4 regions of the Chryseobacterium joostei genome follow, and region 4 is predicted to be linked to each of the others. Evidence: riboswitches for the same ligand, from Rfam matches in the RefSeq annotation. Region 4 holds a riboswitch; each other region holds the start of a gene.
What was found. A riboswitch is a leader RNA that binds a small molecule or an ion and turns the genes downstream of it on or off. The one in region 4 is predicted to bind cobalamin.
Positions count from the first base shown of each region.

Region 1: linked by a shared signal. The riboswitch ahead of metE (5-methyltetrahydropteroyltriglutamate--homocysteine S-methyltransferase) and the one ahead of EG359_RS08100 (acyl-CoA thioesterase) in region 4 are both predicted to bind cobalamin.
Region 2: linked by a shared signal. The riboswitch ahead of EG359_RS08700 (TonB-dependent receptor plug domain-containing protein) and the one ahead of EG359_RS08100 (acyl-CoA thioesterase) in region 4 are both predicted to bind cobalamin.
Region 3: linked by a shared signal. The riboswitch ahead of EG359_RS16410 (TonB-dependent receptor plug domain-containing protein) and the one ahead of EG359_RS08100 (acyl-CoA thioesterase) in region 4 are both predicted to bind cobalamin.

Region 1 is NZ_CP033926.1:732,536-740,456, reverse strand. Features, by position in the region: gene EG359_RS03460 (anti-sigma factor) at 1-474, shown strand, start outside; gene metE (5-methyltetrahydropteroyltriglutamate--homocysteine S-methyltransferase) at 614-2,917, opposite strand; cobalamin riboswitch at 3,090-3,275, opposite strand; gene EG359_RS03450 (Lrp/AsnC family transcriptional regulator) at 3,466-3,927, shown strand; gene EG359_RS03445 (bacteriocin-like protein) at 3,994-4,278, opposite strand; gene EG359_RS03440 (XRE family transcriptional regulator) at 4,714-5,502, shown strand; gene EG359_RS03435 (alkaline phosphatase) at 5,623-7,017, opposite strand; gene EG359_RS03430 (GTP-binding protein) at 7,093-7,921, opposite strand, start outside.
Region 2 is NZ_CP033926.1:1,915,906-1,923,826, reverse strand. Features, by position in the region: gene EG359_RS08725 (hypothetical protein) at 1-42, opposite strand, end outside; gene EG359_RS08720 (GNAT family N-acetyltransferase) at 179-715, opposite strand; gene EG359_RS08715 (VOC family protein) at 728-1,120, opposite strand; gene EG359_RS08710 (hypothetical protein) at 1,141-1,926, opposite strand; gene pafA (alkaline phosphatase PafA) at 2,031-3,677, shown strand; cobalamin riboswitch at 3,884-4,059, shown strand; gene EG359_RS08700 (TonB-dependent receptor plug domain-containing protein) at 4,093-5,922, shown strand; gene EG359_RS08695 (hypothetical protein) at 5,941-7,008, shown strand; gene EG359_RS08690 (CCA tRNA nucleotidyltransferase) at 7,178-7,921, opposite strand, start outside.
Region 3 is NZ_CP033926.1:3,609,143-3,617,063, reverse strand. Features, by position in the region: gene EG359_RS16410 (TonB-dependent receptor plug domain-containing protein) at 1-1,777, opposite strand, end outside; cobalamin riboswitch at 1,810-1,995, opposite strand; gene EG359_RS16405 (transporter) at 2,200-3,147, opposite strand; gene EG359_RS16400 (cytochrome-c peroxidase) at 3,161-4,210, opposite strand; gene EG359_RS16395 (MbnP family protein) at 4,203-5,030, opposite strand; gene EG359_RS16390 (hypothetical protein) at 5,233-5,604, opposite strand; gene EG359_RS16385 (superoxide dismutase) at 5,609-6,283, opposite strand; gene EG359_RS16380 (SCO family protein) at 6,347-7,024, opposite strand; gene EG359_RS16375 (YHS domain-containing protein) at 7,011-7,283, opposite strand; gene EG359_RS16370 (hypothetical protein) at 7,495-7,857, opposite strand.
Region 4 is NZ_CP033926.1:1,778,617-1,786,537, forward strand. Features, by position in the region: gene EG359_RS08085 (endonuclease MutS2) at 1-2,069, shown strand, start outside; gene EG359_RS08090 (hypothetical protein) at 2,141-3,898, opposite strand; gene EG359_RS08095 (hypothetical protein) at 3,991-4,788, shown strand; cobalamin riboswitch at 4,822-5,002, shown strand; gene EG359_RS08100 (acyl-CoA thioesterase) at 5,118-5,501, shown strand; gene EG359_RS08105 (HD domain-containing protein) at 5,598-6,191, opposite strand; gene EG359_RS08110 (XAC2610-related protein) at 6,200-6,937, opposite strand; gene EG359_RS08115 (PadR family transcriptional regulator) at 7,490-7,819, shown strand; gene EG359_RS08120 (PspC domain-containing protein) at 7,831-7,921, shown strand, end outside.

The sequences.
Region 1 (7,921 bases), 1.0 Mb from region 4:
GCTTCTGTTTTATTTTTGGGAAGTATTGCAGGAAATCTTTTTTGGGTTAACAAACAATCTGAAAGTCAGAAAGAAATTGCAAAAATGAGGACTGAGAAACAATTTCAGGATGTAGCAATACAGAAAATGAATCAGAAAATGGCTATGTTTTCCAATCCTGATATGCAAATGGTAATGCTAAAAGGAGTAGAGAAACATGAAGATGCAAAAGCGATGGTTTTCTGGGACAAAAAAACAAAAGAAGTGTACCTTAATGCTGAGAATCTTCCTAAGGCGCCAGAAGGAATGCAATATCAACTTTGGGCAATTGCGGACGGAAAGCCCGTAAGTGCAGGAATGTATACCCAGGATAAAGACAGTTTAATTGCATTGGCCAATATTCCAAATGCACAGGCTTTTGCCATTACTCTTGAAAAAGAGGGCGGAAGCCCAGTTCCTACTATGGAAAACATGTATGTGATGGGAGGAATATAACGATTGATTTGAGTATCATGCTGTTATTTAAATAAATAGAATCCCTATTGTATACGGAATTATAATATTTAAAAATAATAAAGTCAAAAAGCATCCAATCCGGATGCTTTTTGATTTGTATAAAATTGAAAGTTTATTTTTAAATTGAATATTCAACTGCGGCTTCTTTTGCTGCGGCAACCATTGCAATTAAAGCCTTTTCAGTTTCTTCCCAATGTCTTGTTTTTAATCCACAGTCGGGGTTTACCCAAAGTTGATGAGCAGGAATTACATCCTGAGCCTTTTTCAGAAGTTCTATCATTTCTTCTTTTGACGGAACTCTCGGTGAATGAATATCATAAACACCCGGCCCGATTTCATTAGGATATTTAAAATCTGCAAAGGCATTTAAAAGTTCCATTTGTGAGCGGGAACATTCTATGGTAATAACGTCTGCATCCATATCAGCAATATTTTTGATAATATCATTGAATTCCGAATAGCACATATGGGTATGAATCTGGGTGGCGTTTTCTACTCCACTTGCTGATATCCTAAAGGCTTCTACAGCCCATTTCAGGTAATTCTGCCATTCTGTTTTTCTTAAGGGAAGCCCCTCTCGTATAGCAGGTTCATCAATTTGAATAATCCTGATTCCTGCTTTTTCAAGGTCTACCACTTCATCACGAATGGCTAATGCAATTTGTTTACATGTTTCAGAACGAGGCTGGTCATTGCGTACAAAGGACCATTGCAGAATAGTAACAGGACCTGTTAACATTCCTTTTACCCACTGATTGGTTTGTGACTGAGCATATTGAGACCAGTAAACCGTCATGGGTGCAGGACGGGAAACATCCCCAAAAATGATTGGAGGTTTTACACATCGGCTTCCATAGCTTTGTACCCAACCGTTTTTGGTAAATACAAACCCCTCAAGTTGCTCACCAAAGTATTCCACCATATCATTACGTTCAAATTCCCCATGAACCAGAACATCGATTCCAATTTCTTCCTGCCAGCGGATGGTTCTCTGGGTTTCTTCCTTCAACAAGGCATCATACTGCTCTGCAGTTAATTCTCCTTTCTTGAATTTTGCTCTCCAGCTTCTTACTTCTGTAGTCTGTGGAAATGATCCAATGGTCGTGGTAGGAAATAATGGCAATTGTAATGCTTTTTGCTGCTCTTCTCTACGGATTTGGAATGAATTCTTTCGTTGTGAATCTTCTTCCGTTACAGCTTCTGCTCTTTGCTTTACAATATTATTATGAATTAGAGAAGAGGTTTTTCTACTTGAAACGGCTTTTTTATTTTCCTCAAAATCATTAATAATATCCTGATTTTCTGTTCCGGAAGCTAACTCTTTAAGGTTAACAACTTCCTTTACCTTTTGTTTAGCGAATGCCAGCCAGTTTTTAATTTCAGGGTTCAGATTGGTTTCAAAGTCTAAATCACATGGAGAATGAAGCAATGAACATGATGGAGCGATAAAAACTCTTTCTGAACCTAGTTTCTCAACGGTTTTATTGATAAAAGCCAAAGACTTTTCAAAATCATTTTTCCAGATATTTCTTCCATCTACAAGTCCCAGTGATAAGCTTAGATTTTCCGGAATTGAATTGATTACATCTTCTAATTGCTCAGGGTTTCTTGCCAAATCAACATGTAAAACATTTACAGGAAGTGAAACGGCAAGGGATAAATTGTCTTTTAATCCATCAAAATAAGTAGCAACTATGAATTTTAATGTTGGAAATTGCTTTCTAAGCTCTGAGTAAACAGTAATATAAGTTTCCTTGGCTTTTTCTGTAATATCCAGAGAAAGGAACGGTTCATCAAACTGAATCCATTCTGCGCCCTGTTCCTGAAGTTTTGATAAAATCTCGACGTAGACAGGTAGAATATTTTGGGCAAGATCCAGCTTGTCCAATCCTTCTTCTTTTTCTTTTCCTAAAAGTAAATAAGAAACCAATCCTATAATTACAGGCTTAGCATTGATTCCTGCCTGCTTAGCTCCTGCAAATTCATTGAATATTTTACTTGAAGTAAGCTTAAATTGCTGGTTTTTATAGAATTCAGGGACAATATAATGATAATTGGTATCAAACCACTTGGTCATTTCCATAGCGGTAATATCCAGTCCGTCTTTTTGATATCCTCTCGCCATTGCAAAGTAAAGATCCAGCTCTGAGTTGTTTCTTTTAAGGGCAACTTCATGATAACGTGTCGGAATAGCTCCTACGATAAGGCTCATATCCAATATCTGATCATAGTAGGAAAAATCATTACAGGGAATTAAGTCTATTCCTGCTTCTTTCTGAAGATTCCAGTTTTGGTTACAGATATTTCTTCCTACAGTAAGAAGTTCCTCCAAAACAATTTTGCCTGACCAATATTGCTCGCAGGCTTTTTTGAGTTCTCTTTTGCTACCAATACGCGGATAGCCTAGAATGTGTGTTTGCATTTTTAAACTTTTAATTAAACTTTTTTGTTAAAAGCTCTTTGAATGCTTCGTAATGTTTTGCGTATAAGAAGATCTTGATATAAATGATATAGATAACCCGTGCTATTCATCCTTAGAGAAATGCACTATCTTATATCATCTGTATGACTCAAAAGCTTCAGGTTGCGAAAGCATTGTCAATTCAGTAAAGGCAGGTCTCCTGACTTGTAACAGTTTCCGCCATCCTTCCCGCTTTTGGCAGTGGATATACAAGGACAGAAACCTTTGGTGTGTTACTTACAGTTGCGCGACAGCTCGTGATTCTCACACGATTCCCTATTAATCTACCTTAAGTAAAACCTTTCCTGTTTGATGAAGTATATAAAGAACTGTTTTACCAATCTTTAATAAGTAATGGTAAAAGATTTTAATTTTGTGTAAAATTAGTGATACAGAATATATTAACAATTGATTGATGTTTATTAAGCAAATAAAACTTTATAAATTATTTATTAAAGAATATAATTCTGTAATTTTGGTTGATTTTAAAATTAAAAGAATAATATTCTGTGGAACAACTTGATGATAAGGACCTGAATTTACTGAGACTGCTTCAGAACAATTCAAAATTGACCGTTAAAGAGCTTGCCAAGGAAATAAACCTTTCTCCTTCACCTGTTTTTGAAAGGGTAAAAAGACTTGAGCAGGAAGGGTATATTAAAAGATATGTAGCTGTTTTGGATGCTGAAAAACTCAACCGTGGATTTACGGTTTTTTGCCAGATCAAGCTAAAAATTCATGACCGGTCTGTGGGGTATGATTTTGTAAAGGAAATTTTGGAAATTGAAGAAGTGGCAGAATGCTATAATATTTCTGGTGACTTTGATTTTCTATTGAAAGTACAGGTTCGGGATATGAAGCATTATCAGGATTTTGTATTTAATAAGCTTGGTTCTGTAGATTCTATAGGTAGTACCCACAGTACATTTGTAATGGCTGAAGTAAAAAATAACCACGGCCTTACCATATAATATTTCCCCATAAAAAAACCGCTCTGAAAAGAGCGGTATACTTTTTAAGTGCTTGTTCGTTTTTTCCTAGCAAGTAGATCCACATTCAAGTAACTTGATGTGAATTACACCGTTAACAACGCATTGAGTTTGACATAATGCATTACCTACAACGGTACCTACACCACCAACAACGCCACCAACTACACCGCCTACTCCACCTACAACACCTCCTACTACACCACCTAGGCCGCCAACAACGCCACCAATTACACCTCCAAGACCACCAATTAGTCCTCCGATTGGATCAAGTAATCCGTTTCCTGAAATAGTTTTTAGTTCGTTTCTGTCTAGTTTTTTGAAATTTTTCATGATTAAAATTTTATATGATTAATACATCACAAATATATGACAAATAAACATGTGTAGATATTTTTTTGAATAAAATAATTAAATAATTTTATAATTTAATATTTCGTTAATATAATTGTTATTTTATGAATATTCCATTTTTTATTATATCTGTTTGATTTTCTAAATGTTAAAAAACATATTTCAACTTGGGAATTTTAGAGTTAATTTTTTAACTCAAATGGTGTTTTATTATGAATAATATCCCTGCTTTGTAAAAAGACTTGTTTTGATCCGAAAATCAGAGGTTTAGATTAGGAAAAGAAGATTTTTGACTGCTCTTTTTAGCCAACTTTATTGGAGAAAAGTCGAATTTACTCACTTTTTAAGGTAAAACCGATTCTGGGCATTGATAACGGGGGCAAAATTTGTATTTTTGCCTACATACTTGTATCAATGTCAATTTTTTCAAATAATATACGCTTTTTAAGAGCCAAGAGAAAGCTCTCCCAACAGAATGTTGCTGACGAACTATTGATCTCCCGAGTGAGGTATTCGAAATATGAAAACGGAATTTCGGAACCTCCTATTGAGCTTTTGATCAAAATATCAAAATATTTTCATGTCAGCATTGACCTTATGTTGTCTGTAGACATTCAGAAATATCCAATGGACGAAATGCTGAAGCTTCCTGACAACAGGATTGTTCTTCCTGTAGCCGTTGATGATCTTGGGAATGATACCATAGAAATTATTCCGCAGAAAGCATCCATGGGATATCTTGAAGGGTATAGTGATGTGGAATATATAGAAAGTCTTCAAAGGATTGCACTTCCTTTTTTAACGAATGGGAAATACAGAGCTTTTCCGGCAGATGGAGACTCTATGCCACCATTTAGAAATGGGTCCTATATTGTAGGGAAATATGTAGAGGGAATTGATGAATTGAAACCTGGGAAAACCTATGTTTTTATCACCCTGAATGATGGGATTACCTACAAACGCTTTAAAGAGAAGAAAGGAAATTCTATTTCTGTAAGTGCAGATAACTCTTTCTACGAGCCTTACGATATTCCGTTTGAGGATGTTGTGGAAATCTGGCAGTATGCTTCGGGAATTTTCCCTGAGGACTTTGAACCTGGAGATTATGAAAGCTATAATTTTAAGGAGATGTTCCGTGAATTGAGACAAGATATTAAGGATCTTGATAAAAAGGTTTCCGGACGTCGCAAAAAATCTTCATAAATTATATGATTAACAGGGATATTTATCCTGATAAAATAAACAGGCTATTCAATATTTTGAATAGCCTGTTTTTAAAAACTTGTTAAAAATGTAAAATATGTGTTTAAAAATGTTTTCTGTTTATATGGAAGATGCCTTCAACATTAAATAATGTAGATCCGTATTTTTAATGAAAGGTTGCAAAAGTTCACTTCCTGGCCCATAAGCAGCTACTTCTACATAGTCTCCCGAATGATCCATACTGATCCACCCTACCGAATTTCTGCTTTTCTGAATTTCAGAATAAAGTTTAAATGGTAATTTCTTATAATTATAAAGTCCCTCTTCCTTTTCAAGCCCGTTGTAAAAGCTTAGTAAATGCTTGGCTTCATCATCATTCAGAATAAGCTTGTTGCCCTCATATATCCAGTCTTTAATGTCCTTAATGGAAAAGTCCTTGTGGATTTTATTCAGAATATATTCATTGGTATACTGATAAGCTGAAATGCTGTTGAAATGGGCAGTAGCGTCTGAACCGTAAATAGTTCCGGGATTGGCATTTCCGTGATCTGTAGTAATGATGACCAAGGTATTTCCATCTTTTTCGGCAAAATCCATTACGGTTTTCACGGCTTCATCAAATGCAAGCTGGTCGTGAATGAGTGCTGCCACATCATTGGCGTGAGCTGCCCAATCCACTTTTCCTCCCTCTATCTGGAGAACGAAACCTTCCGGATGCTCTTTCATCTGATCAATAGCCACGCTTGCCATTTCTGCTAAAGTGGGTGTATCTTTAAATTCAGAAAGATGGTTTTTATCGATGGTGTAAGGCAATGCTCCTGTACTGAAAATTCCTAGCACTTTTTCTCCTTTTTTAATGGAATTAAGGTCAGTACGATTCTTAAAAATTTGATATTTCTTTTCTCTGTATACAGAATAAAGGTCTTTTTTATCTTCCCTTTTATCAGAGCTGAAGAATTCATCTCCACCCCCCATTAAAACATCTATTCCCAGATCTGCATACATTTCAGCAATTTGAGGTTCTGCATTTCTTTTCGCGGAGTTAACACAAAATCCTGCAGGAGTGGCATGGGTAGCAGTAACCGTTGTCACACAACCTATTTTCTTTCCTGCCTTTTTGAATTTTTGCCATATAGGAATATGCTTTTCTCCATTGGCACCCATATTCAATACCCCATTTTTCACTCTTATTCCTCCTCCAAAGGCAGAGCTGGCAGCCGCAGAATCCGTAACAATTGAGCTGGCCGAAGCTGTGTCCATTAAGGCACGCGAAACTTTTTTCTCATGATAAAGATTGAGCCAATGGCTTCCTTTTCCTAAAATATTCCTTGAATAAAGATCAGCCATTGAAAGAGTTCCAAGACTCATTCCGTCACTGACCATAAATATGATGTTTTTTGCTTTTCCAATCTTGGGCTGCTCTATACCCTTTTGTAAACTCCAAAGTTCTAAGGGTGAAAGAGATAACAGCCCTGAAAGTAATACCGAGCCTTTTAGAAATTTTCTTCTGTCCATAGCTTTAAAATAATGTACTAAGTTATTGCATATATTAATCTATCGTAACCTAGTTGCATTAATAAATGGTTAATTTTAAATGTTTTGTGGAAAAAGGTCTTCAAAATCCTGCTTTTGGTCCATTAGTTCTTTTTCCTTATCGTTGATAAGACAATCCTTAAGATCCTGTACCATTTGATCCTTATTCAGGTTTTGCCCGATAAAAACAAGCTCATTAATTCTGTCTCCCCAGTTTTTATCCCATCTGCTTTCAATAAACTCCTGATTTTCTATGAATGAAGAATATTGTACTCTATGATTCATTGGCATACTTCCCCACCAAACTCCTGCTTTTTCCAAACGAAAGGAACCTCCAGCCTGAGAAAAATTAAGAGCATCATCAGGTCTGGAAGCCAGCCAGAATAAACCTTTAGCTCTCAGTATTCCTTCAGGATAATTATTCAAATATTCCCAAAGTCTCATTGGATGAAATGGCTTTTCCTCTCTAAATACTACGGAACTGATTCCATATTCTTCAGTTTCCGGAGTATGATGATCAGTTTGCAATTCTTTTTGCCATCCTGCAGAAGCCTGTGCTTTATCAAAATCGAAAAGTTGTGTATTTAAAATATATTGTGGATCCACTTTACTAAATTCTGACTGAAGAATTGTAGCTTCAGGATTCAGTTTTTTTATAGCTGATTTTAAAAATCCAAGAGTTTCCGGATCTACGAGATCTGTTTTATTCAGAATAATGATGTTGGCAAATTCAATCTGATCGGTAAGAAGGTTTACAATGGTACGATAATCTCCCTCCATATCGGTAAGGTCACGATCCTGCAATCGTTCATTGGATGCAAAATCCTTCATGAAATTGAAAGCATCCACAACAGTTACCATGGTATCAATATAACTGAAACGCGAA
Region 2 (7,921 bases), 140 kb from region 4:
TAACACCAATTGGCTTCTCTTTAATTTTTTTAAATTTTTCATAGTAATCAATGTTTTTAATTTGCTGATTACTAATGTATAAAAAATATAAGACACTAGCAAGTGTTTTAATTTTTTAATGAAAAATAAAATGATAATTGATTAATAGAATTAGTAAGAGGTGTTTTTAGTCCTAGAGTTATTCGATGTCTAGGGTCATAAAAAGGGCAATTTCATCAGGGTTATCATATAGTCTTGTATTCAGGCCGGTAATATTGAACCCCATTCTTCTGTAAAACTGTATGGCAGGGTAGTTGGTATTCTGGGTTTCAAGTTCAATGACTCTGCAGTTGAGTCTTCGAGCTTCTTTAAGGACGTTTTTAATCAGCATAATCCCAATTCCCTGTCTTCTATATTTTTCATTGACAAGGATATTTTCTATGTAAAAGCTGTTGTTCCATGTTCTGTGTTCACCAATGATCCAGCCTTGAAGTTCGCCATCTGTAAAGGCTCCAAAAGAATTATCTTTTTCAATGATGTTATTAAGTTCTTCAAGTTCATCAGTATCAGTTTCCCAGATTTTGGAATAAGACAAAGACTTTTCCCTTAGAGTAAATTCAAAGGAATTGGAGTATTCTATAGACGAAACGGAATAAATTTTATCTGTTGTATACCCATTATGTCCCCAATTCAAACTGGGATTGGAGGATAGTTTTTGTAGTTTCTTTATTTCCACGAATAAGAATATTTATTGAATTTCAGTACAGATTTCCACTAAATAATGGTCAAGATCCTTGATGTAGGCTGTTTTTTGTCCCCAAGGTTTTACAGCAATATCTTCATATAGTTCAGCGCCATTTTTTACTGCCTTTTCCAACAGTGCTTCCACATCATCGGTTACAAAGCCAAGTTCTATTCCAAATGGCTTTTCTTGTGTTTTGGAGGATAGAAACCCCAGTTTTAGATTTGAACCAGCTAAGCTAATTGAAGCAAAAGAAAGGGTTGTTTCTCCGGTAAGTAGTTCTCCATAGTCTTTTTCCGGAGTAATGAATTTTATTTCGGCGTTAAAGGTGTTTTTATAGAAGTTCATAGATTGTTCTACATCTTCTACATACAAAATGACGTATTTAAACTTAATCATACTATTAAATTATAATGGGTTTATTTTTTGCTTAAAATATATTCTTCATCCACCATCAGTTCAATATGAGGCTCATTTTGCGGATAGTGGTTTAGTCCACCAAAATGGCCGAAATGGAGTGGATATTTTTCACTGAGTTGTCTTATCTTATTTCCAAATGAATTAACATGAACAGCCTGGATAGCATCTTTACTCTGTCGTCCATTGCTGAAAAAGAGCATTAGATTACAATGATTATTAAAATCATGATCCTTATAATAGAATACATTGATGTTTTCCTCTCTGCATATAGGAATAAGGTGATTGATAAAGTCTTTTTTGTCTGCTAATGGTAGGTTACAGTCAATTCTTATGGAAAGATTTTCAGCATTATTCTTTTTTAATTCCGAACCAACGATTTGAATAAAACGATGTTCAATATTTTCAAAAACTTCCTTTTCCGGCTGATAGCTTTTATTGAGTTGAGCTTTAAAAGGAACGCTTGAATCCAAAAGTTTTGCATTTTCTTGAATCAACAAATCTTCTATTTCGGCTGCAAACTGAAAATGATAATCGAAAAGCTGATGATCTCCAATACTAATAATAAGCTGATTCTCATTGATGGCAAGGGACAAATAAGTTCTTTTGAAACATAATTTCAATTCTTCCAGTTTTCTGATGAGGTTTTCAATATTACTCACCTGAACTCTTGCTGCCAGTTCTGCATCATTATCCGCATGGCCTCCATATCCTTCAAAAAACCTGAAAAACTTGAAATGGTATAGGTTTTCAGGGAATTTAAAGTACCAGTATACTCCTAAAATCATGATGAATTGGGTTAGGGAATTGAATAAAGATCAAATTTAAATAAAATTTCATACTCTAAAACTTTCAAAACCCCTAAATTTGTGATCAATAAAAATTTACTTGGATGCTTAGGAACATTTCAATTGCGGCAGCTACTTTTTTGTCCGTAGTTACAATCAATGCGCAGAAGAACAGAAATTCTCAATTGGAAAGACCCAAATTAGTAGTAGGTCTGGTAGTGGATCAGATGCGTTGGGATTATCTATACCGTTTTTACAACAAATATGGAAATGACGGTTTCAAAAGATTATTGAATACAGGTTATTCTTTAAATAATGTACACATTCCGTATGTTCCAACCATTACAGCGCTAGGACACACGTGTATTTATACAGGATCTGTACCTGCAATTCACGGGATTGCCGGAAACGACTGGACGGATAAGGAAACGGGTAAAGGGGTATACTGTACTGCAGACGACAGTGTGCAGCCGGTAGGAACTACCAATACAAAAACAGGAAGCCACTCTCCGAAAAACCTTTGGTCTACAACGGTAACGGATGAATTAAGACTGGCAACCAATTTCCAAGGGAAAGTAGTTGGTGTTTCTTTGAAAGACCGTGCTTCCATTCTTCCTGCGGGACATACTCCGAACGGAGCGTTCTGGTTTGATGACAGTACCGGAAATTTTATTACAAGCACATGGTATATGAATGATCTTCCTCAGTGGGTGAAATCATTCAACTCTCAGAATTTACCGGAAAAATTAGTAGCAAATGGCTGGAATACTTTACTTCCAATCAATCAGTATACAGAAAGTTCGCCTGACAATTCTTCCTGGGAAGGGTTATTGGGAAGTGCAAAGACACCTACTTTCCCTTACAATGATTTAGCAAAAGATTATCAGACAAAAAAAGATAACATTCGTTACACACCTTTCGGAAATACGCTGACTTTGAAGTTGGCGGAAGCTTCTGTAGAGGGTGAAAAACTAGGAGGTGATGCTATTACTGACTTTTTAGCAATCAACTTGGCTTCTACTGATTATGCCGGGCATAAGTTCGGACCGAATTCCATTGAAGTGGAGGATGTTTATATCAGACTAGATCAGGATTTAGCAGAATTCTTCAACTACCTGGATTCAAAGGTTGGAAAAGGTGAGTACACCGTTTTCCTTTCTGCTGACCACGGTGGTGCTCATTCGGTAGGATTCCTGAAAGAACATAAAATACCTACAGGTTTCTTCGGAGAAGGAGCTGAGAAGAATATTAACGAAAAGTTGAAAGCTAAATTTGGCGCAGATAAATTGATTAATGCAATTGATAACTATCAGATTTATTTTGACAGAAAAGTATTGGCAGACAGCAAACTTGAGTTGGATGATGTAAGAAACTTTACGGTAAAGGAATTGGAAAAAGATCTTACTGTTTTATATGCTGTTTCTGTAGATAAAGTTCAGGAATCTAGTATTCCGGAGCCCATTAAGCAAAGAATTATCAACGGAATCAACAGACAGAGAAGTGGTGATATCCAATTGATTTCTCATGACTCTATGCTTCCACCATACTCCAAAACAGGAACTACACACAGTGTATGGAATTCTTATGATTCACATATTCCATTAATCTTTATGGGATGGGGAGTTAAGCAGGGTGAAAGCAATAAGGCTTATCATATGACGGATATTGCGCCTACAGTTTCTTCATTACTAAAAATTCAATTCCCAAGTGGAAATGTAGGAAACCCAATTACGGAAGTAATCGGTAAATAAGTAAACATATTGTTATATATAATCAGCTGCTTTCGTATGGGAGGCAGCTGTTTTTATTTTATATATGTAATGTTTCAGGCTTACAGTTATCTGAATTTTTACAGTAAATCTATATGTATTTATTTTTGCTAAAAATAGGTACAGATGATCACAAAATGCAAAGGTTGGCCTATAAGTCTGATTTTTGGTCAATACATTTAAAAAGCTATCTTTGCAAAAATTTTGGTTTCCAGCATATTGGAATGAAAAGGGAATTGGGTGAGACGCCCAGACTGTCCCCGCAACTGTAAATCGCAACAAAAGTTTCTGTAAACAGCCACTGTACAAACGGGAAGGCACAGAAAGCGAAAGTCAGGAGACCTGCCAGAATAATAATCAAAAAAACATATTGCTTTCGGAGGAAAAGTGGAATAATATGGGTATAAAAAGATCTTTAGTACTGTTTTTGTCGTCTTACGGCTGCTTTCTTTTCGGACAGGAGAAAGTGGTTGATACGATTTATATTTTCGATAGTCAGATGAATAAGGTAAAGCTTTTTCATCCTGTAAAAACTATTAGTACTGAAGATGCCCAAAAAAATTCCAGCAATCTTTCTGAACTGCTGAGATTCCAGTCTGCTGTTTACATTAAGGAAAACGGACGTGGAGCAGTTTCTTCACCATCTTTCCGAGGAACCACCGCCCAACAGACGGCTTTTGTATGGAATGGAATTAATATTAACTCTAATTTTTTAGGACAGGGAGATATCAATAATATTTCTTTGTTCGGGTATGACCAGATCGGAATAAAAGCCGGTGGAGGAAGTGTTACCTATGGCTCCGGAGCTATCGGCGGAAGTATTCACCTGAATAATAATCTCGACTTTAATAAAGGGTTTCATGGTACACTATTTTCAGAAGTAGCATCTTTTAATACCTATAACAACTTGCTTAAAGGAGCTTATAGCAATGAAAAATTCAGCTTTAAGGCTTCGGGGAACTATTCTGTAAGTGAGAATGATTATGAAGTAAAAGAGGCTAAAAGCTACATCAATAGAAACGGACAATACTACAATACAAATTTCAATATTGCTGCAGCCTATAAAATTGCTCCACACCATCAGGTTTCATGGATTTCGGAGTTCTTTAACGGACAACAGCATTATCCGGTTCTTTTTGATAACGAAACTGAAACGAAATACAGAACTCAAAATGTAAGAAGTCTGATTTCATGGGATTGGAATAAAACACAATTCAATAACTCTTTCAAGGCAGCCTATACGGAGGAAAATTTCCAGTATTTTGCTAAAGCTGATGGTCCTCAGACTAGTGGTGGAACTGGGAAGAATTATATCCTGAAGAATGATTTCAATTATTTCTTTAACTCTAAATGGAACTTCAATGTTATTGGAGAGTATCAGCTTAATAAAGGAGAAGGATATGGTTCCGGAATAGATCATGTAAGTCGAAATATGGGATCAGTTTCTGGATTATTAAGATATTTTCCTGCAACAGATCTACGTCTTGAAGCCGGAATACGAAAAGATTTCGTTGGAAAAATTAGCTCTCCTGTACTGTTTTCTTTTTCCGGAAAATGGAATGCCGTAGATTGGTATACTCTCGGGCTGAGTGTTTCAAGAAACTTCAGGGCTCCATCTTTCAATGATTTATATTGGCAGCCGGGAGGTAATATGGATTTAAAGCCAGAGACATCCTATCAGTTTGAACTGAGAAACCAGTTTAAGGTAGGAGATCTTCAGATGTCAGTCGCTCCTTTTTATCTGGATATCCGCGATATGATAAGATGGCTTCCAACTTTCTCGGGATATTATAGTCCTGTAAACACAGATCATGTAAGATCATATGGGGTAGAGGCTCAAATGGAGTATATGAAAAGGTTTGGTAAGCATCTATTAAAAGGAAGCCTTGGATATACCTATACAAATTCTCAGGATCTTGAAAAGAAAAAGCAATTGATGTATGTGCCATTTCATAAGTTCACTGGAAATATTGATTACCAGTATGAGTTTATAAAAGTATATGTTCAGGGGCTTTTTAACGGGCTTACCTATACAGATTCCAACGAAAAGAGAAGTGAGGCTTTGGAAAATTATTTTGTAATGAATGCCGGGCTTGGTCTTACGTTCCATAAGGAGTATACCATAGGGTTCAAGGTTAATAATGTTTTCAATCAAGTCTATTATACTATGTTCGCTTATCCATTGCCTAAAAGAAATTATAGTGTAAGTTTAAATATCAATTTTTAAAAATAAAATTAAATATATATGAATATCAAAAGAATTTTACCTCTTGCATTTGCTTCCATGTTACTTTTCAATGTTTCATGTAGCAGCGATAATGACACTGAGACTACTCAGTCAACTACCTATGAAAACGGAATCCTTGTTTCCAACGAAGGTGGATTTACAAAGCCTACCTCTGATGTTACTTTCTTGAGCAACAGCCTTGGAAATATATTTACTAACATCTATTCTGAGAATAACAATAAGGAATCTTTTGGTAAGGTACTTCAAAGTATAGGCTTCCTTGGAGATCGTGCTTATTTGGTAGCGAATGTTCCTAACAAAATTGATATTGTAAACCGTTATACATTCAGAAAACAAGCTACGGTAATAGCTAATCTTGATAATCCAAGATATATAGCATTCTCTGGAAATAAATATTTTGTAACGAACAATAACTTTGCGGATGTAAGAAAGCTTAATGCCTATAATATTGCAGATAACACCTATGTAAATAGTGTTAGTTTCCCACGTTATGCTGAAAAGGTAGTTGAAGCAGAAGGAAATATTATTGTACAGACTGATGGTATTGGTTATAATACTGCTCCTCCTTTTGATTCGTTTGCAACAGGGTATACAATCAGTGTTGTAAGCCCGTCTACAAATACTATAAGCAAGACGATTACACTACCTAGCGTAGGGATTATTAAAGATCTTATTTCTTACAAAGGAAGCGCTTATGTATTGGTTTCTGATAATACAGACTCATACATTTACAAGATCAATTCTTCTGCAGGAACTTTTACAACAACTACTCTTACAGGAATTCCTAAAGTTCAGAAATTGAGAGCAGATAGTGATAAGTTCTATTTTATCACTGATACCAATAAAGTTTATGGTATGGCTGTTAATTCTACAGCTGTTCCTACTACACCTATTGTTACAGCCGTAGGGAATGTTTATGGTTTTGACGTTATTGATGGTAGAATCTTTGCCGCAGACGCAAACTTCTCAGAAGATGGTAAAGTAAATGTTTACAACGCGAACAATGGTTCTCTATTGAAAAACTTTACGGCAGGAGTTGGAACAAACGGGTTCTATAAAAATTAAGAATAACGCTTAGGCGTACGCAAAATAATTTTTTATTTTTTCATCATTTGTGTTTTTTTCCGGACGGGCTCTTAGGGCCCGTCCGGCTTTGTTATATACCTCATTGAAGTAAACGAAATACGGCTGGATGTGAAACATCCAGCCGTATTTTATACTTTGTAAAATTCAATTATATTTTTAATCCCAGTTTTTCTGCTTCTGCAATAACAAACCTGGTTGCTTCTTCCTTTTCATTCGGAATTTCCCCCTCAAGGATTGCTTCTTTCACTTTTTCCTTTAAAATACCGATTTCACGTCCCGGCTTAAGGTCAAACATTTGCATAATCTCCTCTCCGGTGATAGGAGGCTGGAAGTTTCTTACCTGATCCTTTTCCTCTACTTCCTTGATCTTAACAGCCACATATTCAAAGTTTTTCTTGAATTTCTCCTGTTTTTTGGAGTTTTTAGTGGTGATATCCGCCTTGCAAAGCGTAAAAAGTTCCTCAAGGTTTTCTCCGGCATCAAATAAAAGCCTTCTTAATGCAGAATCTGAAGCATCATCTGTAATCAAGGCAATAGGTCTGGAAGAAAGTTTTACCATTTTCTGAACATACTTCATGTCACTTCCCAATGGCAGCTTCAGCCTCTGGAAAAGAGTCTTTACCATTTTTGAGCCTAAAAATTCATGTCCGTGGAAAGTCCAGCCTGTTCCTTCCACAAACTTTTTCGTAGGAGCTTTTCCAATGTCATGAAGTAATGCAGACCAGCGCAGCCAAAGGTTATCGGTATTCACAGAAATATTATCCACTACCTCAAGGGTGTGGTAAAAGTTATCCTTATGGGTTTGTCCTTCTACTTCCTCTACACCTTTAAGCTCTATTAATTCAGGAATAATAAGCTTTAAAAGCCCGGTTTGTTCCATCAATTTTAATCC
Region 3 (7,921 bases), 1.8 Mb from region 4:
TATCCTTGGCACTTTGATAAGTATAGGATAGTAACGGCTTCAGCTTTACCTTTCCCAGCATCATTTCTGCCTGAACATTTACATCTGCTCCAATGATTTCAACTCTTCCAAGGTTAACCATCATCCAGCGAAACATATTCACAGTAGGTACTGCAACAATCTTATCCTTAACTCTGTTATAATATCCGTCTACTTTCACATAAAATGACTTTAGTAAAGAATTATTATATTTTTTCTGATAGGTAAACCCGATGTCATGCTGAAAGGTAAATTCGGGTTCCAGATAGGTACTTCCGATATTGGTGTAATACAGGTCATTAAAAGTTGGCAGTCTGAAAATCTTTTTATAGAAAGCTCTAAGGGTAAGCTCCGGAATGGCAGCAGGCTGATAGCTCATAAATAGAGCCGGAGTCCATTCTCTCCTGTCATCTGGTCTTTTATTTCTTCTTACTTCCTCAAAGGTAAAGGTACCCAAGAGGCTTCCCAGAAACTTTAATCTGTTCCACTGATAAGTGGTAGCCAATGCTACAAGTGTAGTATAACGGGTAGGATACGTAAAATTTGTTAAATCAGCATTCAGATTATTATACTGAAAATCTCCACTTAAACTTACATCCCAATTAGAATTAATAGAATATAAATTGGAAGAAGAAAGATACACTTCCCTTTGAATGTAAGTATTGATTGAACTTTTAACAGTCTGAGCCAGTACAGTGTCATTGAAATGAGTATAATCGTAGGCAAATTTCGCCTTAAGCTGGGTTTCAAACTTTGGAAATAGTTTCTTTCTAAAATTGGCCTGTACAAAATAGTTTTCATCAAGCATTCTCGCTCCTCTTGCCTTAAAGCGGTATTTTACAATAGGCGCCGGAATACCACGATCTGAAATATAACCGTAACCACGTATATTCCAGCTTCCGTTATTTAAAGTACCATTAACGGATGTTTCAAAACGTTTTGCCTTAATATCAGAGTCATATCTTTTAGCAATTGTATCGGTAGCGGTTTCCCCATTAGGATATTTTCTGGTATAACGAAATTTGTAAAGTCCATCACTTTGCAGAAACTCGGCACTAACGCTTGCAGAAATTCTTTTTGAAATCTTTTGTTCTAAACGGAAAGAGGGGTTAAATAAATCGATGGAAGCACTTTTGGCTCTAATGACCAGATTAGTCTTTCTGGTTCCTGTAAAAACAGGGGTCTTGGGCTGTAAATAAATAGATCCCGATGATCCAAAATCCTTTGCGGGCTGGAAGATCTCACTCTTTTGCCCGTTGTATAATGAAATCTCTTCCAGATCATCCAAGGAATATCTTCCTAAATCTACGACTCCATTTTGAGCATTCCCCAATTGAATTCCATCATAGAAAACTCCTACGTGCTGGCTTCCCATACTTCGGATATTAATGGTCTTCAAACCACCCATTCCTCCATAGTCCTTGATCTGGACTCCTGAGAAATACCGTAAAGCATCTGCCACAGAGTGACTGTTCAGCCTTTCAAGCTCTTCCCCCTGCAAGATCTGAGCAGGAAGTATTTCTTTAAAGTTCTTTTTGTAAATATTGACAACCTTAATGGTTTCTTCCTTAATGCTGTCTTTTTTCTTCGTTTGGGAAAACAAGAATTGAGATGTTAACACGAATACTGTGAAAACAACCTTATGAAATTGAGATGTAGTCGGTTTTGGCCCCATTAGCTCATTCAGGAATAATGATAACGCTAATGGATAGATATAAGAAAGCAACGATAAGGCACAGCTGTTACTGCACAAAATCATTGTTGTCCTAAGCTTTATTCCACGAAAGCGTCAAACGTTTATATTTTCTGGCAGGTCTTCTGACTTACTCCATTTTTGAAATCCTTCCCATTAAAAAAGCAGTGGATATATTCTTCAAAAACTTTGGTGTGGAGCTTACAGCAGCGGGTCTGTTCCGGATTTTCACCGGATTCCCTTTTAAGAGCTTTTTAGGGCTCACCAAATTTCGGCAAAGATAAACAATTATTAATATATAGACCTAAATAACAAAATGATTTACAATATCATAAATAAATGACTTTGAAATTTGATTTTAAATATAAGATGATTAAAAAAACAAAGTTTAATTTTTAGAATACATTGAGGAGAATAGACTCTAAAAATTAAACTTTGAAGAAAATAGAAAGCAATATCTTCTCAGCTCTTTTTGCTTTCTGTAAAAATTATATTCCAATATTCACAAAAACACTGAAACGTGATTTCGCTTCAATATCTCCTCCGGCAAGGTGAGTATAAGCCGGCAGCATGATTTCACTTCCCAGACTGAATCTTTTATAAGAGGCCTCAAATCCCAGTTTTCCATATAAAGCACTTCCGGCCGTATTAGGTAAGGCTTCATCAAACTGTTTGTTTTGAGCATATACTTCTCCCTGTACCCCTGCTTTTGCAGAAAAAATAGTTTTTTCATTTCCTGCAATCTGATAGAACCCTGTAGCAGCATAGTTCCATTGGTTTCCGAAACGATAGTTCTTTTTATTTTCCGTTTTTATGGTGTAATCTGTATTAATCAATACTGCAATTTTATTCTTTTGAAATTTATAGTTCAGCGCTGCCTGATAATCCCAGCTTCCAGTTCCCAACTGAAAGCTCGGGTTAACCCCTGAGATTCCTTTTTCATCAAACTTCCCCAAAGGAATTTTCACTCCTAATCCTCCACTTAGCTGATGAAAACTATCCTTAGAATTAAAAAGCTTATAAATTCCCATCAGATTTAAATCTCCTATTCCATTGATCCTGATATCACCCTGCATTGTTTTCTTCTCATGAAAATGGAATGGCAAACTTGCATATACACTCAGTTTTTGGGTTAATGGTATCTTTCCCCAAATCTGTAAGGTATTGAAATACTGATCCTGTGTCAAGTCCTTTACAAATAAATTTTCCTTTGCTTTGTAATGCTGCGCAAAGTATTTAATTCCTATAAATTGTGGATTCAATAAGGATTCAAAACCTGATGAACCGTTTCCTGCAGCACAACCGCAGGCATCACAATCGTCATCAAAATCTATTGTCCTAAAATTATTCTGTGAAATATCAGCGCTGTCCCTGATTGTTTTTGCCTGGCCCATTGTAAACAGGACCATACTTATGATTAAAATGATCTTCTTCATGTCTGTATTTAAATTATTCTGCGAATTTTGGATTGGTGATAAAACCTTTATCGGATAAGGTTTTCAGAAAGGTAATAATCAATTGCTTTTCCTGACTGTTCATGGCAATTCCAATGTGATTATTCTGTTTCAGTTGCGGATCCAGATTAGGATTATCTTCTACGTTGTCTGAGTAAAAATTAAGGACTGCTTCTAACGTATAAAATCTTCCGTCATGCATATAAGGAGCTGTATACTCCACATTTCTCAAGCTGGGTACCCGGAATTTCATCCAGTCATTCTGATTCAGGGTTACTCGATGAAGACCTGCATCTTTAAATTGATTATTGTAATACATTCCTGTATTTCTAAAGCTTTCATCAGTAAACAATCCTCCGCTATGGCAAGACGCACATTTCTGATTGAATAAAGCCATTCCCTGAGATTCTTCAGAAGTGAGACTTTCTTTTCCTTGCTTGAATCTGTCATACTTGGAATCGGCAGAAATCATTGATGCCATAAATTGTGATAATGCCTTTAAGATCCTTTCGCCTGTTACATTTTCATCTCCATAGGCTGCACTGAATAGTTTTTTATACTTCGGATCATCTTTTATTTTGGAAATAGCTTCCGGCATAGAGCTATCCATTTCATTCACATCCGTCATCGGGATAATGGGTTGTTCATTTAAATTATGAATCACCCCATCCCACATATACCTTTTGAGAAATGCCATATTCTGAATGGGGGGCACATTTCTAATTCCTATCCTATCATCAACACCGTGGCTTACCGTATGTCCGTGATGGGTAAAAGCATTTTCCTGAATATGACAAAAGCCACAGGAAATGGTATTATTTCTGGAAAGTCTTCCCTCATAGAACAATTTTCTACCCAGTTCTACTCCATTTTTGGTAACCGGATTGGCAGATTTATCAAAAGTCATTTCCGGAAAATAAGATGGAAACCTCAGATCATATGCTTCATTTTTATCAAGCGGCTGCATCACCTCATCCGAACAAGAAGTACAGCTCAGGAGAATAATCCCCAGAGCCAGTACTGTTTTTATGAAAAAATTAGTCATTGTGTACATGATCTACCTTAAACATTTTTGTAAGATTGTTGGTAACATCCACCAAATGCTGGCTTGAACCCATCATCATTGCATTAGCCTCCGTAAGAGTTAATGACTTATCTCCGCTTAAAAATTGGTTTAAATCTGCCAAAATATGAATGGATGGTCTTATTTTACCATTTACTCTTGCTGTTGTAGGAAGATTCAATGTAATTTCTCTGTACAGATCAGGAGTGTTATTCTCCGCAACTTTCCCCATATTTCCTGTATGGTTCATAAATTCGGTGGTTGCCGAACCTGTTCCGTATTTCCCTTCTAATTTTACAAAGACATAGCCTGCAGCCCATGACCATGACATCCCTTTTTGTTTCGCTCTGTTCCAGAATTCAGCCTGACCGTCCATTCCTAATAGATATGCATTTTGACTGATTCCCAATCCAAATTTTATTTTCTTATAATTATTTTTCGGGATTTCGTTAAGATTTAAATAAATAATTCCTGCTACGGCATCTGCCTGATCTATTATAAATGCTCCTTTATCAGGGTTATTTTCGTTGTATTTGAATTCATTCCCATTTTCATCAATCAGGGTAATGTTGCTGATGACGTACTTTAAGGTCGAAAAATTATGTTTTTGCCCCTGAGAAGAGGTTTGTACGGTTTGGTTCAGGACAATATCCCCAAGATTATTAAATCCGTTTTCAAATTTGATCTGAAGAGTTCCGGGGGTAGTATCCTGCGGATTATCATCATCCCTGCTGCTGCATGATGAAAAAGAAAATAAGGTAAGGGCAATAAAGAATAGTGATAAAAATTTATAAATTTTCATTGTTGATTTTTTAAGTTGAATTATAATTTTTGAATGTAAAAACATTCTTTTTTTACCACAAAAGACACAAAAGTTCTTACCCTTAAGTTTATTAAGTGATAGGCTTTATGCATCATAAGAACACTTAAGTTTTTTAAAAATCTTTGATTTTTAATTTAAATAAGCTTCTGTGACTTTTGTAGTTGAATAGTGATAGTTTAACTTAAAAAACCGGGGGTTTGAAAATGTGTTTCAGAAACAGAAAAGAATATTCTGTTTTATAGATAAAATTGAAATTGAAAAATGGGATTTTTTCTGTGATAGTAACCTCTGTAATATCAGGAAGAATATAAATATCAAGAATTTTCTGTCCTGAATTCTTCACCTTACTGAATGGTGTAGACTCTGCATTATCATTGGCTTTAGCCAGCTCCTTGCTCAAGTAACATTTTCCGTTACAGTGAACTTCCGGCTTGCTTTTGTTAATACATAAGGTATCAACAATATAATTATAATTTACAGCATACTCTACCAGTGGTATCAGAGGTCTGAACACCATATAAAGGGTAAAAAGTATGCCGTAAAATATTTTCATGAAGTTATTTTTTGTTTAAAGCTTCTTCATATCTTTTGCTCACTTCTTTCCAGTTCAATACATTCCAGATTGCAGAAAGATAATCTGCTCTTTTGTTCTGATACTTCAGGTAGTAAGCATGTTCCCAAACATCAATTCCTAAAATTGGAGTTCCTTTCTCTTCTACAATATCCATTAAAGGATTATCTTGATTTGGCGTTGAAGAAACAAACAGTTTTCCAGTTTTATCCACAGAAAGCCAAGCCCATCCTGACCCGAAACGATCTGCTCCGGCTTTACTCATTTTTTCCTTAAAGGCATCCATGCTTCCAAAGGTTTCATTAATTGCCTTTGCTAATTTTGCTGATGGCTGGCTATTTTTTTCCGGTGTAAGGATAGTCCAGAAAAGCTCGTGGTTGTAATGTCCACCTGCATTATTTCTTACTGCAGGACTTAACTTGGATGTTTCAGAAAGAATCTGAATCAAGGTTTCCTTTTCCTGTGGTGTTCCTGCAATGGCCTTATTCAGGTTAGCGGCATAGGCTGCTCCGTGTTTAGAATAATGGATCTCCATTGTTTGTGCATCTATAGAACCCTCCAATGCATTATAAGCATATGGCAGAGGTGTCTGCTTAAATTGGGCCATTGTAAACTGAGCCGCAAATACTGCTCCTAAAGCAGCAATTTTCAAAATCTTCATAACATTTTGTTGTATGGTTAAACAATATTTTTTTGTTAAATGGAAGCCCTATGCTTCCGCTACTTACTTTAAAAGCTTCTTGATATCTTCTATCAAAATTTCTCTGTCAGGGTGATATTTTCCGATTAGCTTCGGAGTTTTCCCCTCCGGATCTTCATAATTTAATCCTGAATAATATAGGATCGGCATATTTTCCTTGTTGTATCTGCATCGGATGTTTCCGTCCTGATCCACCAGGGCAATCATTCCGCTATGATTTAAACTTTCGCTTTCATCCTCTTTATCTCCTACATAAATATTGAATTTATCTGCAAGATTACCGATATAGGTTCTGTCACCCGTCAGGAAATGCCAGTTCGGAGATTTCGCCCCAATTCTTTGAGCATGTTCTTTTAAGGCTTCCGGAGTATCATTTTCCGGATCAATGCTAATGGAAATAATTCCGAAGTTAGGATCATTGATCTGGTTTTGAATAGCCTTCATATTGGTATTCATCACAGGACAGATGGTGGGACATTTGCTGAAGAAAAACTCTACCAAGTATACTTTTCCAAGCATATCCTTATTCGTAATCTTTTTACTGTTTTGGTCTGTCAGTTCAAAATTAGGAACCGGCATTACCGTATACAGATTCTTCTTGAAATACCCCATTCCTATGCCTATTCCCAGAAACAATAACGCTATAACTGCAATCGGGATGATAACCTTGCTCTTGTTATTAGTCTGTTTATTTTTGGGCATAACTTTCAGGATTTTTCTTGAATTCATCTTTACAATAAGAACTACAGAAACCGTACGTCTTATTTTTATATACCGCAGTATCTTTCAAAAATTCCGCCGTTTTCATATGACATATAGGATCTTCTTCGTTCACTACCTGTACATTTTTTATATTTTCCTTGGAAGAACTCATATTGTTTTTATGCTTCACCTGAGGTTCTTTTGCACAGGATAGCAATGATATTGACAGCAATGCCGCCAAAATAAATGGAGATTTCATTTTAATGTTAAATTGAAATTAATATTATTGAATAAAGGTATAACACTAAGCAATGCATCTTGAAAAAAATCCAAACTTTAACAAAATCACTATTGAAGCTCATTGGATTACAACGTAAAAAGACACAATGATTTTATTTAAAATTATCCTGTCTATTTAAATGGGTAAGATATTGCCAGTTATAAAACTAAAATTTTAGTTTATATTAAAATTAAATGAGTGGAGGATGAAATATCCTGAAAAAATAATCTGAAGAATGAAAGTCAAGATACTCTGAACCTGGATTTTCCACCAGCTGTTCAAAGTCTTTTTGACCCAAAAAGGAAAGGATATCGTTGGAAAGAAAAACATCCAGCCCCGCAATCTTTATAGTTTGTGAACTATTGGATTGCTTTTCTGTTTTAGCCAGTTCTTTTTCTACATAGCATTTTCCTTTACAGGTAGATTGAGGAATTTCTCTGTTTTCACAAAGATTATTTACAATATAATCATAGTTTACCACATAGTTTACCAGTGGCAAAACAGGGCGTATTGCAACTGTAAAAATGATAAATATGGAAATGAATACCTTCAACTCTTCAGTTTTGTGTTACAAATATACTATTTCGAAATTGTTTTATGCTCTATTTATGATGAAT
Region 4 (7,921 bases):
CGAAAACAAGAGAAAAAATTCTTCAACTTCGTCCCATGGAAATTGACGAGGCGGAACTTTCATTAAAAAAAACATCAGAATATCTGTCTAGTTTTGAAAGTTCAAATGCTATTCCGTTTGATGAATATGAAGATATTGAAAGTGAGCTGAAATTGATGCTGATTGAGAATTACCGTCTGGAAAACAGTGCTTTCATCAAAATAAAAACCATCACGGAACAGATCGGAAGATTACAAAAGTTCTTCCCTACCATGCCTGAGACATTTCCTACTTTATTGGAAGAGATTTCTGTACTGGAATTCAGAAAAGAGATCATTGATAAGGTAGATAAGGTTTTTAACCGTTTTGGTGAGGTAAAAAGTGAAGCTTCTCCGGCCTTAAAAGATTTGAGAACCGAGATACAGCATGCCAAGAAAGCTATTCAGGAAAACTTCAACCGTGCTCTTACCACTTATGGACAGAGTGACTTTTTGGACGACATACGAGAAACAATTATTGATGATCAAAGGGTTTTAGCCGTAAAGTCAGGATTTAAGAAAAGAGTTCCTGGAAGAACCTTGGGAATTTCAAAAACAGGTTCCATTACCTACATCCAGCCGGATAGTGTAGTAAAACATTACTTCAAGCTTCGTGAAAATGAGGAGGAGGAGAAAAAAGAGATCGACAAGGTTCTCAGAAAGCTTACTGCAGAACTGGCAGAGTTTCAACCTCAGCTTTGGAGGTATCAGATTTATATTTTTGATCTTGACCTTACAAGAGCTAAGGCAAAGTTTGCAGATTTGGTAAACGGAATTCTTCCGAAGATCAACCGCCATAAAACATTGAAGCTGAAAGATGCTTTCCATCCATTATTATGGTTAAGAAATAAGGTTGAGAACAAGACGATTCATCCACAGACACTGGCTTTAACGGAACACAACAGGATCATCTGTATTTCCGGGCCTAATGCCGGAGGAAAATCTATTACGCTGAAAACAGTTGGATTACTGCAGTTGATGATTCAGAGTGGTATTTTGGTCCCCGTACATCCGAAGTCTGAAATGTTTTTCTTTGAAAAAGTAATGACCGACATTGGTGATAATCAATCTATTGAAAACCATCTATCGACGTATTCTTCGAGGTTAAAGAAAATGTCAGGAATCATTCGTGAGGCTGATGCTAATACTCTTTTACTGATTGATGAGTTCGGAACCGGATCTGATCCTGAATTGGGAGGTGCCTTAGCAGAAAGCTTTATGGAGTTTTTCTATGATAAGAAAAGTTTTGCGATTATTACAACGCATTATACCAACATCAAATTAGTCATAGAACAACTTCCAAATGCCCAGAATGCGGCTATGCTTTTCAATGAGGAAACTCTGGAACCCATGTACAAACTGGAAGTTGGCCAGGCAGGAAGTTCATTCACCTTTGAAGTGGCGGAAAAGAATAAAATCCCGAGGTTTATCATTCATTCTGCAAAGAAAAAGGTAGAGCACGATATTGTTAATCTTGATAAAACCATCGTAAAGCTACAGCAGGAAAAATATGAAGTTGAAAAACTGAAAACAGATCTTGCCGAAAGAAAAGAATCTGTAGAAGATAAACGTGATAATCTCCAAAAACTGAATGATCAGCTTCAGCAGAAACTCTTCAATTTCCAGAAGCTTTATGAAGAAGAACACCGTAAACTACAGTTTGGAAATAAGATTGAAGCTTTTATCGACAGTTATGTAAAAGGAAAATCACGAAAGGATGTGGTAAAGGATTTCGTGAAAATTTTAGAACAGGAAAAGTTCAGGAAAATTGGAGCTGATAAAGATGAAACCAAGCGACTTCAGGTAGTGAAGAGAAAGATTACTCAACAGCTTAAAAAAGAAGAAGTCATTGAGAAAATCACTGAAACCAATGAAAAGCTGGAAGAAAAACGCAAAACCGATCGTGCAGTTTGGATGAAAATTGGCCAGCGTGTTCGCATCACCGGAAGTACCAGTGTTGGAACAATTGAGAAAATTTCCAGAAACAAAGTGATCGTTAATTACGGAACTTTCAAGACGACGATTAATTCTGACGAATTAGAGAGAATTTAATCTGTTTGAAGATTATTCAAATTATAAAAGAGAGTGCTTTTCAGTACTCTCTTTCTATTTTTTATCATTTATTATTCCTTGCCCAGCTTTTCTGAAATTCTCTTCAGGTTTTCAGATCTCGGAAATTCTTTTATTTTCAAATTAAGATAGTCATTGATTTTCTTTTGAGTAGAAATATCTAATTTTGTATAAAATTCTTTAAAAGGCATCAAAAGGTCTTCCCTCTTTTCCATGAATGAACTGAAAAATAAATTTTCAAAATCTACAAAATCTAATCTCTGATTCAGGCAAAAGAAGTCCACTATATTTTTTAAATAATCAAAGTAGAAATTCTGCCTTTCATTTTGGGGAACAAGCTCACTGAATTGATTTTTCAGAAAAATATACTTGAGTCTTATCCCTAAAGCTCCAGGAAAATCTGAAATTATTTTTTCCATTTTAGTATTAAACTCTCTAAGTTTTTCTTTTGAATTTATTTCCTTGTAACCGTTTTCTGATCCATAGTTTACTTCTTCGTAATACAAAGGATTTTCTGCAATATATTCCAATAAGGAAGATGTTGAAGAATAGATTTCTGTAGGTGTATTTTCCTTATATTTTCCCAATCCATCTTCCATAAAAAGCAGCAATAACTTATTCATTGTATTGGTATATACCAGCAACCCATATCCCTGTTTCACAATTTCCAACGGATATTTGCCAAGTTCTTTCTGAACTTCTGATAGAACCTGACTTTGCACTTCCTCCGAATTCCCCAAGACAGAATAATCTGTTTGTTTAATCAGTACTTTAAGTTTTTCGAAACAAGCTTCCCGACTCTTGCACTGAAGAGTAAATTTCTTCAAAAATTCAGGGCTAAAATTGATTTTTCTAACTGCTCCCTCCATTAAAAACCCTAAATCCGGAACCTTATCCATAGAAAAAGCAGTAACCAAACCTCTTAAGTGATCTTTTTGTTCTTCATTATTTTCCTTTTCATAAATTTCGGAAATCTTTTTTTGAAGCTCAAAAACAGAAAGCTTTTCTGTATCCTTTTTCATTTGTCTATTGAGAAGTACATACACTTTTTCAGTACTGGTGAATGGTCTGTCTTCTTCTCTTTTTTCAGAAATCCATACCGAAACGGAGTCGCAGTCTGCCTCACAGTGACCAATGATTCTGCCTACCCCAATGTAATTCATTTTATCTCGTGAACTATTCCAAAGCTTTCTAAATTCAGAAAACTTTATCTGCGAATTTTTAATACTTGCTCTGTCAAAATCCTTGAAATCTAATTTTAATAAGGAAAAGTATAACTGGGCATCGGAGCTAAGTTTCGTACTCATAAGGCTATCAATACTTACCAAAGCTTTCTGTTTTTCTGTATATGAAACACCTGACAATCTATTCGCATCTATCATCTTACTTCGGAAATAAAGTTTCATAGCTTCCATATTATAAGGATACTTTTTCCTGAAGCCAGAATATAAAATTTCATAATCTGCCGGGTTTTGAGTATATAATGCCAACCATACTTTTAAAAAATCCTGGTCTTCTCCTGAAAGTTTAGATTCTGAAATTTTGCGGTATGCTTTCTCCTTACCCAGAGTGTTATAATCCAGTAATGTTTGAATAAAAAAAGATTCCTTTGTATGCTTTTGGTAATAATCAGATTTCAACAAATCCTTTGCCTTTTTATAGCTTCCCTCTTTTGAAATTGATAAATTGATACCCAACTGCTCCTGAAAAGATTCTTCCAGACAATCTGCGTAGGTATATGAAAAGAAATTGAACTGTGCTGAGAATATCACAGGAAAAAGTAGGGCTATGAATTTAAATATATTCTTCATGATTATTTAATAGGAAGTTCAAATATAATTTTAAAATTCAGAATTCTGAAAAGCATTTAATTTATATATTTGGAGCATCAAAAAAAGTCACCATGATTTTCATAAACAAAGCATTCTACTTATCCGCTTTCAGTATTTTTTCTTTAGCACTCGTTAAGGGTCAGAATAAAGTTCCCTTTGGTGTTGTAAAAGCAGAGGAAGGATATGCCAATGTACGTGTACACAAGGACAATTACAGAAAAATTGTCGACAAAATCCGTATGCGTAAAGGTGATGTATTTGTTTATGTAAAGCCTGCTCCGGGAGAAACTGAGTGGATATGGATCAAATATCCTGAAAAACAGGATGATGATAAGCCTTTTGTACGTTATGAAACTCTTGACAAGGAAGGAATGGTCAATAAGGAACGTATCGCTTATATTGATCAGCTTCCAGCCTATACTCCTTCAAAATCTAAAAACGGAAAATCATTAATTTTCACAGATAATTCTGATCCCAAAGTTCTGACTTCTCAAAGAAGCAAAGTGGTCATTGATATTTACCCATCCAATGCCGGCTACCGTAAAAAGGAAAAGGATGCGGAAGGAAAGCTTCTTACGATTGATAAAGTAAAACCTTGGGGAATAGGAAACGATCTTCCCGAAGGAATGACGGAAATTAAGTCTATCAGAGTACAACAACCCGGAAGAGGGTCTGTTTTTGTAAGGGAAGCTATCAAAAACATGTTCCAGCCTACCATGGATTTTAACAACATAGGGGTTACTTCTCTGGACAACGACAATATTTTCCTTTATATGATCAATGGTTCGGGAGAAAACAGATATACCACCCTTTGGACGATCAAGAAAGGAAGAGTGATCAGCCAGATTATTTATCATAATCCGGAATAAATTCATTATTTTTGTACCGAAAAAGTTTAACGCTTATTCATCACAGAAACTGGTTCTGCCTAACCGCAGATTAAAAGGGAACCGTGTGAAAATCACGGACTGTCGCGCAACTGTAAGTAACTGAAATCTTTATCAAAAGATCCACTGTGCGAGGCATGGGAAGGAGATAAAAGATGTTACAAGTCAGGAGACCTGCCTTTTCTTAAACAAGAAACTTTCGCGATCTGAAGTTTTATTGATCTGATGGATTGTTTCAGGGATTTCTAAGATTCCTGTCATTATTCTGTTGTTTTAATATTATTTCATTTCGCCTTAATTAATAATGAAATATGACTACAGAAGAAAGAATTGAAGCAGCCGAAACCAGAATCTTTAAAGCGGTTTTCCCCAACACAACCAATCATTATGATACTCTTTTCGGAGGTACTGCCATGCAGCTGATGGATGAAGTAGCCTTTATTACTGCTACCCGATTTGCAAGAAAAAGAGTGGTAACGGTAAGCAGCGATAAGATTGATTTTAAAAAACCTATTCCTGCCGGAACTATTGTTGAACTGATTGGAAGAGTTTCACATGTTGGAAAAACAAGTATGAAAGTGAGTGTGGAGATCTTTACAGAACAAATGTACTCCTACGAAAGAGAAAAAGCAATTGTAGGTGATTTTACCTTTGTAGCAATTGACGAATTCAAAAAGCCAATTCAAATACTATAATAATTTTCGGGCGGCCAATGGCCGCCCGAAAATTTTCCAAAACAGGAATAACCAATCTCTTTCTTTCATAGAAATAAGACCGGATATTGAGTTATTTTATGATTTCACTACTTTTTCAGTTTCCAGGCTTCTGTTTAATAAGAGTTCAAATGCTTCACCCATCTCGTCCGATGCTCTGGTAATGGCATTTTCAAGCATATTTCTAATTTGCTTTTCCGTAACTCCGGCTTCTGTCCAGCTTTTTCCTGAAGTATGAGAATTCAGGATAAAAGGCATAATTCTATCGATGGCACAAGCAAAAATAGCATCAGGAGTCTTTTCCTCTTCAAATTCCAGCCATAAATTAAAGAACTCTGTACGCAAAGGCTCATCCAGAATTCCAAAGATCTTTTGGGCAGAGACTTTTTCTCTTTCAAATTTTCCAACCATTGCTTTCTCATCAAACAAAAAAGTATCACCAGCTTCAATCTCTACAAGATCATGAATAGAAAGCATTCTTATTACCCTCAGCAAATCAATATCTGTACGGTTTTTCGCATATGGATAAAGGATTTGTGCCAGAATAATAATTTGCCATGAATGCTCTGCCGTATTCTCTCTTCGGGAGTCATCTGCATTATAATTTCTTCTTTGTACATTTTTCAGGGCATCCACTGCCAGGATAAAATCGATCTCTTTCTGTATCTTCATCTTACTTTTTATTTATGATATTCTTCGGCTGGATATACCTTGGTTTTGGTAATCCATTTATTATTTATTTTTTCTTGTGTAATCACCTTTACATACTTTTCATCACTCTTATCCTCTTCCTTTTCAAGTACCTTATCCAGTCCTTTATTCGGAATCACCCTATATTCTGTGGTAAAAAAATTACAACATCCCGACTTTCCATAGCAAATCAAACGTTTACGAACAGGATCCGTTTCAAAAAGATCAAAATAGCTTGATGCAATGTCTGTAAGCTCTTTACTTTTTACAAAGGCCATCCTTGTACTGTTAAACACATATACATCATAAGAAGCACTGCTATAGTTACCAAGATTTCCATTTCTTATTGCTATGTCCTCCGTTCCGTCAAAATTAAAGTCATCAAAAACCACAGGACTTTGTTCCTTTTTTAGTTGAATCATTTTTCCCGGCATCGGTTTTTGATCATTTTCGAAACTTAGCACCAGATTATCAGACGTAAAAGTTTGTACCTTGGCATTTTTGTTATCAAACAATTCTACAGTTCCCTTACCCATACATCCGTCATTATAACAGTTTTCAATATGGATCACAGCATCGTAGTTTTTCGACGCATCTTTAACCTCAAATTGATATTGTCCAAAACACACAGGCCCTAATAAAATAAAGGCAGATAAACCTTTGTAGTAATTTAAAATATTCATGGTAATAGTAAATGTGAATTCAACTGTTTCTGTAAAAATCTCCATAACAAAAATACGAATCCTACTACCCATCTCAAAATTCATACGCCTTTATATCTCAAAATATGAAATCAGATCTCTGGTTTTTAGAAGCTGTTCCCGCTATCCGCTCATACTCCTCGCACCACTCCAAAACCCCAATATGCTGCGGGGTAACCGCTACTATCGGGGCTATGAAGTCTCATTATAAGCAATGTTGCCATTGGGTATCAATCAATTTGATCAGGATTGCAAAATACCGGCTGTCATAAAATCCTTGATGTTTCAATCCTATTTAAAGTAAAACAAATATTATCTCATTACATTTCTCTATCTAAAGCACTCAATTTTTAAGGTTAAAATCAATTATTTTGCCTTTAATAAGAATTCCTTAAAATCTGCAATAAAATTATAATGCTGATTATCAATTAGTTAAACTATTTATTTTAAAAATTTCACTACTTTGTATTGCATAATACCATTTTATTTACATATCTTTGTAATGTAAAATTAGAATAGGCCCAACTAGCTAGGGGTATTTTTCTAAAATATATAACTAATTAACAAAACTTATCAAAGATGAATACTGAAAATACCAAAGCGCAAATGCGAAAAGGGATTCTGGAATTCTGTATTCTAAGTCTCATCAATAATCGCGAAATGTATGTTTCCGATCTTATAGATGAACTGAAAAAAGGAAAACTGGATGTAGTGGAAGGGACCCTCTACCCTCTTCTTACAAGACTTAAAAATGGAGAGTTTCTCTCCTACAGATGGGAAGAATCTACCGGGGGACCACCCAGAAAATATTATCAAATTACAGAAAAAGGAAAACTTTTCCTGGATGAACTTCTCAATACGTGGAATGAGCTTACAGCCTCAGTAAACCAAATCACCCAACAAAATTAAAAAACAAAGCTATGAACAAGACACTCTCAATAGGACTCGCAGGTTTTTCTTTTACCATAGAAGAACACGCATATATAAAGCTCAGCGATTACCTGAACGCAC